Regions from separate parts of the Promicromonospora sp. NPDC023987 genome, predicted to be linked through region 3. Evidence: riboswitches for the same ligand, from Rfam matches in the RefSeq annotation. Region 3 holds a riboswitch; each other region holds the start of a gene.

Region 1 (3,948 bases), on a different contig from region 3:
TACAGCGGGGTCCACACACCGACGAGGCCCAGGAGCGGGTCACGCGAGGTGTCGAGGATCGCGCTCTCGACCTCCTCCATGGTCCGGCCCTGCCCATAGAGCAGTGCAGCGACGCCGGCCACGTGCGGCGTCGCCATCGACGTGCCCGCGTAGGAGTCGTAGCTGCCGCCGGCACAGGTGTCCGATCCGGTTCCCACAGGGACCGTGGACCAGACGTCGCCGTCGCAACCGTTCAGGCCGCCCGAACCCCCGGGCGCCGAGACGCTCTTCAGGTCGAGCTTGATCGGAAGCTCCGAGTAGTAGGAGTGCACGCCTGCCGAGTCGGTCGCCCCGACGCAGATGGCGACGCTGGTGAACGCCGGGTCGCTGCACAGCGGGGTCGACGAGTTGCCGGCCGCCGCGACCGTGAGCACCCCCTGCTCGCGCGCGTACGCGATGGCATCGCGCATCAGGGTGTCGACGCCGATGATCGTCAGCAGCTGCCCGCCCGGCGCCGTGCCGAGGGAGAGGTTGATGACGTCAGCGCCGTTGTCAGCGGCCCAGCGGATGCCGTCCGCGATGTCCTGCGACGATCCTGAGCCCGCCTCGAGCACCTTGACCGGGAGCACCTTCGCGCCCGGTGCCACGCCCGCGACCCCGATGCCGTTGTCGGTGGCCGCGGCGACGATGCCCGCCACGTGCGTGCCGTGCTCGTCTCCGTCGTTCCTGCCGTCGGGGCCACGGAAGTCCCCCTCACCGCACGGACGGACGTCCGCACAGCCGGCAAAGGTGGCGCCCGACAAAAGCTGGCCCGCCAGATCGGGCTGGTCGAAGTCGACACCCGTGTCGACCACTGCCACCACCGCGCCTTCGCCGGTGGCACCCGCCCAGGCGGCCTCTGCGTTGATCTGGTCCAGGCCCCACTGCTTGTCCCGGAGGGGATCGCTCGTCGCGGCCTGTGCACCTGGCGCCACAGCGACGAGCGTTGCCACGGTAAGTACCGCGGACGCGGCGACGCCGACGACTGACATCCTGTTCATAAGAGCCCCCATTGCTCGCACGGGGGCTGGATTACCCCCGAACCGGGCCAAACCTAGGGGTATCGGACAGGCGCAGAACAGGGTAGACGCCGCGTAGCGGGTGAAATTTACACAATCGCAATCAGTAGTGGCGCGGACTGCCAGCTTCAGGCCCAGGCCTCTGAGAGCTCGCCCTCGTCCGAGGCTTCCCTGGAGAGCCGGAGTGCTGCGATCGTCGCTCCGAGCAGGAGGGCGACCACCCAGGCACCGAGCTGGTGCCCGTCGGACACGACGGCCGCCGAGGCGAGCTCGTCCACGACGATGCCGGCCGCGGAGAGCGGGTCCGCTGTGAGCGCTGAGCCGGGCCAGATGTTCTCCTGCACGGCCATGAGGGCCGGACCGGCCGCCTGGAGGACCCAGACGACCCCTGCGGCGGGCAGCCAGCCCAGGAGCTCGATGGGCTTCGTGTCCACGGCGAGACCGAACGCGATGCCGAGCGCCACCGCGAAGATCCACCAGGTGCCGGTGGGGGACACCAGGTTCCCCGGGAGCAGCCCCCAGAGCCAGCCGTCGAGGAGCACCACCGGCAGAGCGAGCGTCAGACCGCGCAGGGCTGCCGGTCCGAGGACCGTCAGGAGGCCGGCCGCGAGCCCGACCGCCCCGGCGACCCCGGTGATGACGACCATCCCGAGCGGCACGGCGTCGCCGGGCACACTCCCCCGCATCGAGAGCCACCAGGAGACTCCGACCGTGGCCGCCATGGCCACGAGGGTGCCTGTGAGCGCAGCGCCGGCCCCCGCTCTCGCCGACGCCGGCAGACCGGCCGCGACCCCGCCGAGGAGACCGCCGAACAGGGCCATGACGGCCAGCCCGACCACCGCGTCGTCGGCGACGAACGGCAGGGGCAGAAAGCCTCCACCGGCCGCTGTCGCAGCCTCCGAAATGCCGGTGACCACGTATAACGCCTGAAGAAGCCAGGGCAAGAAGCCACCGACCCACCATGCGACGGCACTGATGAGAAGCACCCACCAGGGGGAGACGCGGTACGCACTTTCGGACATGCGGCCGAACGGTAGCGGATGTGTGTGATGTCGGTCATAACCGCTGAAGACCGGAACGACGTAAATCTGCGTCTTCGTTGGGTCAGACCGTAATGCGTAACCCGATCGTGACTTTTCCCGTGAACGTGTGTACTTTGACTTCTGCTCCCCCGCAACGGTGGAGCCGTGCGCCGGACGCCGAATCCTGTCACCGGTTCACGACCAGACGTTCGAGACAGGAGCGGGGGACCCACTTCCCGGGCGACAGCGACATCGTCGTCCTCGGGGTGAAGCCGGACGGAACCCCCCAGTAGCCGTGCGGCCGGGTGTGTACTCCTACCCGAACCCGACAGCTGACCTCGCAGGCGGTACAGGAGACATTAGGTGACGAACTCCATTCGCGGCCGGCATCGTGACAGCCGGCCGGCCATGACACCGCTGACCATTCTTGCTCGTACCGCCACGGAGAACGCCGGCACCGTCGCCCGCCGTGGCGCCATCGCCGCAGCTGCAGGTGGCGTTCTGATCTCGACCATCGCGACGACGGCCCACGCGGCCCCGGCGATGGACCTCAAGACCGACGTGAAGACCGCGAAGCTCAACTCGGTCGACCTCAACTCCCTCACCGCGGTCGCCAAGCAGGCCGTCGTGAACGCCCCCACCGTGACCGTCCCGGCCGATGCAAAGATGCCGACCGAGATGGAAGCCCTGGGTACCTCGTCGGACGGTAAGAAGGGCAGCAAGGGGGACGAAGGCCCTGCCGTCGTCTCGGTCGACGCTCCGGACCCGGTCCCGGTCGGCCAGCAGGCCATCAACATCGCCTTCAACTACCTCGGCATCACCTACGTGCTGGGCGGTAACTCGCCGGCCGAGGGCATGGACTGCTCCGGCCTGATCCAGTACGTGTACGCGCAGCTCGGCGTGAACCTGCCGCACTCGTCCGGTGCGATGCTCAGCTCCGGCTACCAGGTGACCTACCCGGAGCCCGGCGACATCGTCTGGACGCCCGGCCACGTGGCCCTCTACGCGGGCGACGGCATGATCATCGAGGCCTGGGCCGCTGGCATGCCGGTGCGCTACACCGAGATGTGGCAGAACAGCCCGACGTTCATCCGCGTCGTCTGAGCCGTAGGTGCAGCGCAGGGTGTGGGCCGAGGTACGAGGCACGCGCCCGGAGCGGAACCGCAGGCTCAGACGATACGAGTAGGGCCTGAGCCGTAGGTGCAGCGCAGGGTGTGGGCCGAGGTACGAGGCACGCGCCCGGAGCGGAACCGCAGGCTCAGACGATACGAGTAGAGCCTGAGCCGTAGGGCCAAGCCGCAGGGCCTGAGCCGTAGGACCAGCAGTTCACCGCGAGGCGCCGCCTCCGCGCCGGGTTTCCGCCCGGCGCCGGAGGCGGCGCCTTCCGCGTTCCCGCGTCGATGACGGGCTAACGTAGCGGCCGGGCGTCAGGCGGCGCCGGTACACGACCGTGACGTACGACGAACGAAAGCCGACGGTAGCCAGATGCGGTTCAGCAGCCCCGCGGGTCGTGAGGGCGGGCGGGGTGCGGCACTGCGGCGTCGGCCCGGCCAGCTCGTGATCGCCGGCTTCGTCGGTGCCATCGCGGTGGGCACGCTGCTCCTGCTGCTCCCGGTCGCGGCGTCCGGTGAGCCGGCCACGTTCATGGAGGCGCTGTTCACGGCGACGTCGGCCGTGTGCGTCACGGGCCTGATCGTCACGGACACACCGGTGTTCTGGTCAGGGTTCGGCGAGGCGGTCATCCTGGTGCTCATCCAGATCGGCGGCCTGGGGGTCATGACCGTCGCCTCGCTGCTCGGCGTCCTGGTCTCGCGGCGCCTGGACCTGAGCTCGCGACTGGTCGCCGCGGCGTCGACCCGGACGGTGAGCCTCGGTGACGTACGCAGGAC
Region 2 (3,948 bases), on a different contig from region 3:
TCCGTGTGCTCCTCGGGGATCGGGTCGTTCATCACGTACGTCGCGACGACGTCGGTGCCGCCGGGCGCGAAGGAGGCTCCGGCGTCGGGCAGGAGGGACGGGAAGTCGAGGTCGAAGGGCACGTCCGGTGCGAGGATCTTCACGCCCGGGACGTTACCTGACCGGTCCACGGGACGAGTACGGGGTGTGCCGCGCCGGAAGTCCGGCGGGACACACCCCGTACCCGATCTGGAGGGTGACGCGAGAAGAGGTCAGCCCGTCACCCGGATGAACACCGGGTTGTTCTGCCACATCTCGCCGTACTGCACGGGAGTGCCCTGCTGCTGGGCCTCCACGACCGTGCCGTTGCCCGCGTAGAGGGCGACGTGACCCGGCGTCCACACGATGTCGCCCGGCTGGGCCTCCGCGGCGGAGACCTGGTACCCGACGGTCGACATCGCGCTCGAGCTGTGCGGGAGGCTCACCCCGAGCTTGCCGTAGACGTACTGGATGAGCCCGGAGCAGTCGAAGCCGCTGGGGGAGGCTCCGCCCCACACGTAGGGCACGCCCACGTACTCGAGGGCCAGGTTGACGGCCTGCTGGCCGAGGCCGGAGGCGTCGGCGGCGGCTGCGGCCTCTGCCTCCGCGGCGGCCTCGGCTGCGGCGGCTGCCTCGGCCTCTGCCTTGGCCTTCGCCTCTGCTTCGGCCTTGGCGCGCGCCTCGGCCTCCGCCTTCGCCTTGGCCTCGGCGATGCCGGCCTCGGTCTCGGCGTAGGGCGTCACCGACACCCGTCCGCGCTCGGCCCAGAAGTCGGCGTCCTGCGTGACCTTGACCTTGGTGACCAGGTTCTCGGCGAAGCCGGACCGGGTCGTGGAGTCGACGGTGTTGCTGACCGGCGTCGCACCCGCGAGCGTGGTCTGCGTGTGCGTCTCGGCGGGAGCGGTGTGGGCGGTCTGGGTGAAGACCGACGCCAGCATGCCGGACGTGACGACCGCGATGGCGCCGGTGCGGGCGGCATTCTCGGCGGCGGTCTGGGTCAGTGCGGTGAAGGGGGTGAGCGCGGGGCCGTCGGCGCGGTGCCTGCCTCGGCTGCTGGAACGGTTTGCCTGGTCGTCCGCCCAGTCATGGGTACGGTCGGTGAGTACGGTCACCAGTGATCTCCTCGGACGCCTACGAAGTGAGCTGTCGGGTTCGGATGGGGAGAGCGATCACCCGGCCTCGCAAGGAGGCTTCACCCCAAGGACACTCACGTGCCCGGCCTACTTGGTTCCCCCGCCCCTGTCACGTCGTAGCTGCTCAGATCCGGTGACAGGGCTCGGCGTCCGGACCAGGACCCCACCGTTACTGGCGAGGTGTCATGACCGTACCCGCCCGTCGCGCAAATGTCACGATTAGGTCACATACCAACTTGTGATGGAACCTCCCTGGTAATCAGTGCCCCATGGGACTATGACGTGCATGCCTGATTCCCCGCGTTCCCGGTACGACGTCGTCGTCATCGGCGGAGGTCACAACGGCCTCACCGCCGCGGCCTACGCGGCCCGTGGCGGCCGCTCCGTCCTGGTGCTCGAACGAGCCGACCACGTGGGCGGCGCGGCCGTCTCGGCCCGCCCGTTCGCCGGCGTGGACGCGCGGCTGTCGCGCTACTCCTACCTCGTCTCGCTCCTGCCGCGCCAGGTGATCGAGGAGCTCGGGCTCCCCATCACCCTCAAGCGCCGGCGCTGGTCCTCCTACACACCGGTGGCCGACGGCGGCCTGCTCGTCGACAGCCAGGACGACGCCGCCACGCGCGCCTCGTTCCGTCACCTCACCGGGTCGGACGCCGACTTCGAGGCGTGGGGACGCTTCTACGCCATGACCGCCGAGGTGGCCCGCCGGCTCGCGCCGACGCTCACCGAGCCGCTGCTCCCGCGCTCGGTGGTCCGCGACCGGGTGGTCGACGGCGTGGGGGAGGCGGCCTGGCGCGCCCTCTTCGAGGAGCCCCTCGGCGACGTGCTGCGGCGCACCTTCGCCGACGACGTCGTGCGCGGCGTCGCGGCCACCGACGGCCTGATCGGCACCTTCGCCGACGTCGACGAGCCGTCCCTGCGGCAGAACCGCTGCCTTCTCTACCACGTCATCGGTAACGGGACCGGCGACTGGGACGTGCCGGTGGGTGGCATGGGCGCCGTCTCGGGCGCACTGCACGACGCCGCCGTGGCCGCCGGCGCGACGATCGTCACCTCGGCGACCGTCACCGCCGTCGACCCGGGTTCCTCGGGCGCGGAGGTCGCGTGGACCGACGCCGACGGGCGGGTCCGTGGCGCGACCGCCGGGCACGTCCTCGCCGGGTGCGCTCCTGCCGAGCTGGAGCGCCTGCTGGGCGGCGAGGCGCCGGAGCCCGGCCCCGAGGGCGCACAGCTCAAGGTCAACATGCTGCTCACGCGCCTGCCCCGGCTGCGCGACGACGTCGACCCCGTCGCCGCGTTCAGCGGCACCCTGCACGTCAACGAGTCCCTGACCCAGCTCCAGGCCGCGCACGCGCAGGCCGCCGCCGGACACATCCCTGAGCTGCCGCCGAGCGAGATCTACTGCCACACCCTGACGGACCGGACGATCCTCGGCCCGGCGCTCGCCGGGACCGACGCGCAGACCATCACGCTGTTCGGGCTGCACATGCCGGCGCGGCTCTTCCGCGCCGATCCCGGCGGCGCTCGCGACCAGGCGCTCCGGGCCACGCTCGCCTCCCTGAACAGCGTGCTGGCCGAGCCCGTCGAGGACGTCCTCGCGCTCGACGCCGACGGCGCCCCCTGCCTCGAGGTGCGCTCCCCGGTCGACCTGGAGGGCGACGTCGGGCTGCCGGGCGGACACATCTTTCACCGGGACCTGAGCTGGCCCTTCGCCGAGGACGGTGCCGACGCCGGACGCTGGGGCGTCGAGACCGAGCACCCGAGGGTCCTGCTAGCGGGTGCGGGCGCCCGCCGCGGCGGGGGCGTGAGCGGCATCCCGGGCCGAGCGGCGGCCATGTCGGTGCTCACGAAGTAGGCGAGAACGTGGTTGTGTTCCTGAACGGTGCTCAGCGGAACACAACCCCGTTCTCACCTGGTCAGCGTGATCAGCGGATCTCTACGCGGCGGAGCTGCCAGAGTCCCAGGGCGAACGGGACGGCTATCCACAGCGCCGCCGTGATACCGAGCTGCGTCCACTGCTCGCCCGTGACGGTCGCACCGAGCAGCGCGTACTGGGCGTGCGTGAGGTCGAGCCACGGGGCTGCGGCGCCCCACCACTCCACGCCGAGGGCGAGCTGGCTGGAGAGCGAGGGCACGACCAGCGCGAACATCAGGTAGCCCACTAGCGCCACGGACGACCGGCGCAGGATCGCGCCGAGCGTGAACCCGACCGCTACCCCGATCGCCTGGAACGTGAACAGGTACAGGTGATCGGCCCAGGACAGGTTCCACACCGCCGCGGTCCCCTCGGCCGCCGCGCTCAGGAGTGCCCCGCAGGCCGCCAGCCCGAACGTCAGCGCCGTGGCAACGACCGTGAGCCCGGCGACGCACGCCGCCTTGGCGGCGATCACCCGGCCGCGCCGGGGGACCAGCGTGAAGGTGGTCAGCGCGCCCCGCTGGCTCCACTCGCTCGTGATCGAGAGCAGCCCGACCATCGGCACCAGCAGCCCGAGCGGGTAGGCGACCGCGTTGGCCAGGTCGGCGTAGGTCGCCTGGAAGGGTGCGAACAGGACCAGGACGGCGACGGCGCCGACCGCGATGAGCGCGATGCTCACCAGGAGCCACAGCGCCGACCGGGTGTCGGCCAGCTTGCGCAGCTCGACGTCGACGAGCCGGCGGAACGGGATCTGCGCGGTGCGGTCGGGAGTGCTCACGCGACGGCTCCTGTCGTGGTCGGTGCGTGCGAGGACACGGGAGGGCGGGTGCCGCCGGCGTCACGCTGGGTCGGCGCGGTGAGGGCGAGGAAGGTCTCCTCGAGGCC
Region 3 (3,948 bases):
GCATGCCGGTCACGGCAAACCCCATCACCAGAGTTGCGACGATCGTGGCGAGCGTGCCGCGGATGTGCACGGTGCACCACAGTGCGGCCGTGGCCGCGACGACCGCGATGACGATCGAGGCGACGACGTAGGCCGGGTTGTAGACGACCTCCGCCGACATCTGCATCGCTTCCATGCCCATGTAGTGCATGGCCGCGACGCCGGCGCCCGCGAGGGCACCGCCGATGAGCATCGCGGGCAGCTTGCGCTTGCCCAGCTCCGTGATGAACAGACCCGCCCCGACCACGACGATGGCGATCGCCGCGCTCAGGAGGGTCTGGGGGATGTCATATCTGATGGTCACGCCGGAAGCGGAGAAGCCCAGCATGGCGACGAAGTGCATCACCCAGATGCCGGTGCCACCGAGGGCGATGGCGCCGAACACGAGCCACGCGGCGCGCGTCCCGCCCGAAGCTGCTCGGGCTCGAGACGTGCACGCGAGGCCCGTTGCTGCGCCGGTACACGAGATCGCGTACGCCAGCAACGGCGTCACGATCCCGAAGGTGAAGTGGTCGATCACTGGCATGGTGTTTGAACAGCCCCTTGAATGGTTCCCTCTGTTGCGGAAACGTTACAGAGTCCCTGTGCCCCGGACAATAGCCAGAACTCGCCGCCGAAGGGGTATTGCGGACGTGATCGCGCTGGTCAAACGGTTTCGACGAGGTAGTCGACGCACGCGGTGAGCGCCGCGACGTCGTCCGGGTCGACCGCAGGGTACATCCCGACGCGGAGCTGGTTGCGTCCGAGCTTCCGGTACGCGAACACGTCCTGCACACCGTTGGCCGACAGGTCGGCGAGCACGCGCTCGACGTCGATCTCCGGAGCGAGGTCGATGGTGCCGACCACTGTCGACCGCTCCTCGGGGCGCGTGACGAACGGTGTCGCCCACTCCCTCGACTCGGCCCAGGAGTAGAGGATCTCGGCCGACGTCGCACAACGCTTGGTCGACCACGCCAGCCCGCCCTGCTCCAGCAGCCACTCGACCTGGTCGGCCAGGAGGAGCAGCGTCGCGACGGCGGGCGTGTTGAGCGTCTGGTCCTGGCGCGAGTTCGTCACGGCCGTCGTGAGCGACAGGAACTCCGGCACCCACCGACCCGAACCCTCGATCCGTGCGGCCCGCTCCACGGCGGCGGGGGACAGGACGGCGAGCCACAGGCCGCCGTCGGCCGCGAACGCCTTCTGCGGGGCGAAGTAGTACGCGTCGGTCTGGCTGAGGTCCACGGGCAGGGCGCCCGCACCGGACGTCGCGTCCGTGAGCACGACGGCGCCGTCGGGCCCCGTCGGGCGCCGCACCGGAGCGATCGCTCCGGTGGAGGTCTCGTTGTGCGGGGTGGCGTAGGTGTCGACGTCGTCGGCCGCCTCGAGGTAGGCCACCGAGCCAGGCTCCGCCGAGATCACCTGGGAGGGCTCGAGGAAGGGCGCACGCGACGTTGCGGTGGCGAACTTGCCCCCGAACTCGCCGAAGGCCGCGTGCTGGGCCTTGCGCTCGACGAGGCACAGCGTCGCGACGTCCCAGAAGGCCGTCGCGCCGCCGTTGCCGAGCACCACCTCGTATCCGTCGGGCGCGCCCAGCAGCTCCGTGACACCCTCACGAATGCGGTGCACCAGGTCCTTCACCGGCGCCCGCCGGTGTGACGTACCGAGCACGTGCGCGTTCGCCACGAGATGATCGACCTGGCCCGGGCGCACCTTGGAAGGGCCGGAGCCGAAACGGCCGTCGGTGGGCAGCAGCTGTGTCGGGATAGTCAGTGGCACAGAACTAGACTAGAACCTGGGCCGACGCCCGGGCCGCACGTGTCCAGGGCGACTGGGCGGCTGTGCGCATGACGGGAGCTGACGTGACGGATCTGATCGACACCACCGAGATGTACCTCAAGACGATCTACGAGCTCGACGAGGAGGGCATCACGCCCCTGCGCGCGCGCATCGCGGAACGCCTGGGGCATTCCGGCCCGACGGTGTCCCAGACCGTCGCGCGCATGGAGCGCGACGGTCTGGTGATCGTGACGGGCGACCGGCACCTCGAGCTCACCGAGCTGGGTCAGGACAAGGCGATGCGCGTGATGCGCAAGCACCGGCTCGCCGAGCGTCTGCTGACCGACGTCATCAAGCTCGACTGGGAGCACGTGCACGTCGAGGCCTGCCGCTGGGAGCACGTCATGAGCGACCTCGTGGAGAAGCGCCTCGTCGGCCTGCTCGACCACCCGCACCACGACCCGTACGGCAACCCGATCCCCGGCCTCTCGGAGCTGGGCGAGGAGTACACCGACGTGCCGTTCCTGACCGGCGTGATCTCGCTGCCCGCCGCGTTCGAGGCTGCGGCGAAGAAGGGCATCAAGGGCGAGCCGCTCGCGGCGTCCCTCACCCGCATCGCGGAGCCACTGCAGACGGACGTCGAGCTGCTCGCGCGCCTGTCGGACGCCGGCCTGGTGCCCGGCTCCCGCGTCACCGCCGAGCACAACGACGGGACCTACACGGTGACGGTCGACGGCGCGGGAACTGCGCTCGAGCTCGGGGAAGACCTGGCCCGCCACCTCTTCGTGGCGACCGCTTAAAGCGTCCGATTTGCCGGAAACGTGAAGCCGCAGGTCCGACACGTCATGGCATTCGTTGCCGGAACGTGACATCGGCGGAGAGGTCCGGTACGTTCGGACCGCTCCCACGGAGTTATTCGTGGGAGTCCTCGGACGGACGCCGAACTCTGTCACCGGCCGGGGTCCAAAACGACCGCATGACAGAGGCGGGGGACCCACCAACGGGCGCCAGGGTGCGTCCTCGGGGTGAAGCCGGGTATTCCTTCGGGATGCACGGCCGGGTGATTTCTCCCACCCGAACCCGACAGCTGACCTCGAAGGCGTACAAGGAGAGGTAATACGTGACTGCACGTACGACTCGCGCCCGTCATCGGGCTGCGCGACGACCAGTAACTCCCCTCAGCGAACTCGCGCAGAACGCCGCCGTCGGCCGCCGTACCGCGGTCGCCGCTGCCGGTGGCGCACTTCTCGTCTCGACCTTCGGTGGAGCGATGGCCGCACAGGCCGCGCCCGTCGAGTCCGGCCACGCGAAGATGAACTCGGTCGACCTCAACGCTCTGACGTCGCAGGCTCGCGAGGCGCTGGCCAACGCCCCCGTCGTGACCGTCGCGCCCGACGCTGAGCTCACCGTCGAGAAGGCCGCGGTCTCCGTGGTCTCCGCCGCCGAGAACGAGGACTACCAGGCAGAGCTCGCCGCCGCAGAGGCCGAGAAGGCCGCAGAGGAGGCCGCCGCAGAGGCTGCGGAAGCCGCAGAGGCCGCCGCCGCCACCGCCACCTCGGTGGACGTTCCCGCGTCGGCGATCGGCAACTCCGTGATCTCCATCGCGAGCCGCTACGTCGGCGTGCCGTACGTCTCCGGTGGTGGATCGCCGAGCGGCTTCGACTGCTCCGGCTTCACCTCGTACGTCTACGGCCAGCTCGGTATCAACCTGCCGCACTCGTCGGGCGCGCAGCCGGGCTACGGCACGCAGGTGCCGGCGTCCGAGGCGCAGCCGGGCGACCTGATGTGGACCCCCGGCCATGTCTCGATCTACGCCGGTGGCAACACCATGATCGACGCGTCCAAGCCGGGCACCGTGGTCGACTTCCGCACCATCTGGCAGTCGAACCCCACGTTCATCCGCATGGGCTGAGCCGCAGGCTCGTACGCATAGGGTCTGAGCCCAGCCACGTAGCACCACTGAGCAGAGCGCCTGTCCGGACACCGGGCAGGCGCTCTGCTTTGCCTTCTTCCTGCAGACTTTTTGCCACCGGTTACCCACAACGCGCGCGCCGCCGGTAGGTTTGGAGTGCAATGGTGCACTGCCGAAGAAAGGGCTGGCGATGACGCGATCCGAGGTCGTACTGGTCGGTGTGGACGGATCGGCCGCTAGTC

The links. A riboswitch is a leader RNA that binds a small molecule or an ion and turns the genes downstream of it on or off. The one in region 3 is predicted to bind cyclic di-AMP.
Region 1: it holds a riboswitch for cyclic di-AMP, as region 3 does, so the genes downstream of both, AB0F40_RS24370 (C40 family peptidase) here and AB0F40_RS12755 (NlpC/P60 family protein) in region 3, are expected to answer to the same signal.
Region 2: it holds a riboswitch for cyclic di-AMP, as region 3 does, so the genes downstream of both, AB0F40_RS00850 (C40 family peptidase) here and AB0F40_RS12755 (NlpC/P60 family protein) in region 3, are expected to answer to the same signal.

Annotation. Positions count from the first base shown of each region.
Region 1 covers NZ_JBEZZF010000082.1:15,452-19,399, forward strand. Annotated here, with positions in the region: gene AB0F40_RS24360 (S8 family serine peptidase) at 1-1,019, opposite strand, end outside; gene AB0F40_RS24365 (hypothetical protein) at 1,166-1,954, opposite strand; cyclic di-AMP (ydaO/yuaA leader) riboswitch at 2,225-2,421, shown strand; gene AB0F40_RS24370 (C40 family peptidase) at 2,423-3,163, shown strand; gene AB0F40_RS24375 (potassium transporter TrkG) at 3,545-3,948, shown strand, end outside.
Region 2 covers NZ_JBEZZF010000001.1:181,113-185,060, reverse strand. Annotated here, with positions in the region: gene AB0F40_RS00855 (NAD(P)-dependent oxidoreductase) at 1-143, opposite strand, end outside; gene AB0F40_RS00850 (C40 family peptidase) at 252-1,130, opposite strand; cyclic di-AMP (ydaO/yuaA leader) riboswitch at 1,131-1,310, opposite strand; gene AB0F40_RS00845 (NAD(P)/FAD-dependent oxidoreductase) at 1,438-3,003, shown strand; gene AB0F40_RS00840 (ABC transporter permease) at 3,074-3,841, opposite strand; gene AB0F40_RS00835 (ATP-binding cassette domain-containing protein) at 3,838-3,948, opposite strand, start outside.
Region 3 covers NZ_JBEZZF010000023.1:43,005-46,952, reverse strand. Annotated here, with positions in the region: gene AB0F40_RS12770 (MHYT domain-containing protein) at 1-565, opposite strand, end outside; gene serC (phosphoserine transaminase) at 685-1,794, opposite strand; gene AB0F40_RS12760 (iron dependent repressor, metal binding and dimerization domain protein) at 1,878-2,594, shown strand; cyclic di-AMP (ydaO/yuaA leader) riboswitch at 2,722-2,912, shown strand; gene AB0F40_RS12755 (NlpC/P60 family protein) at 3,065-3,706, shown strand; gene AB0F40_RS12750 (universal stress protein) at 3,897-3,948, shown strand, end outside.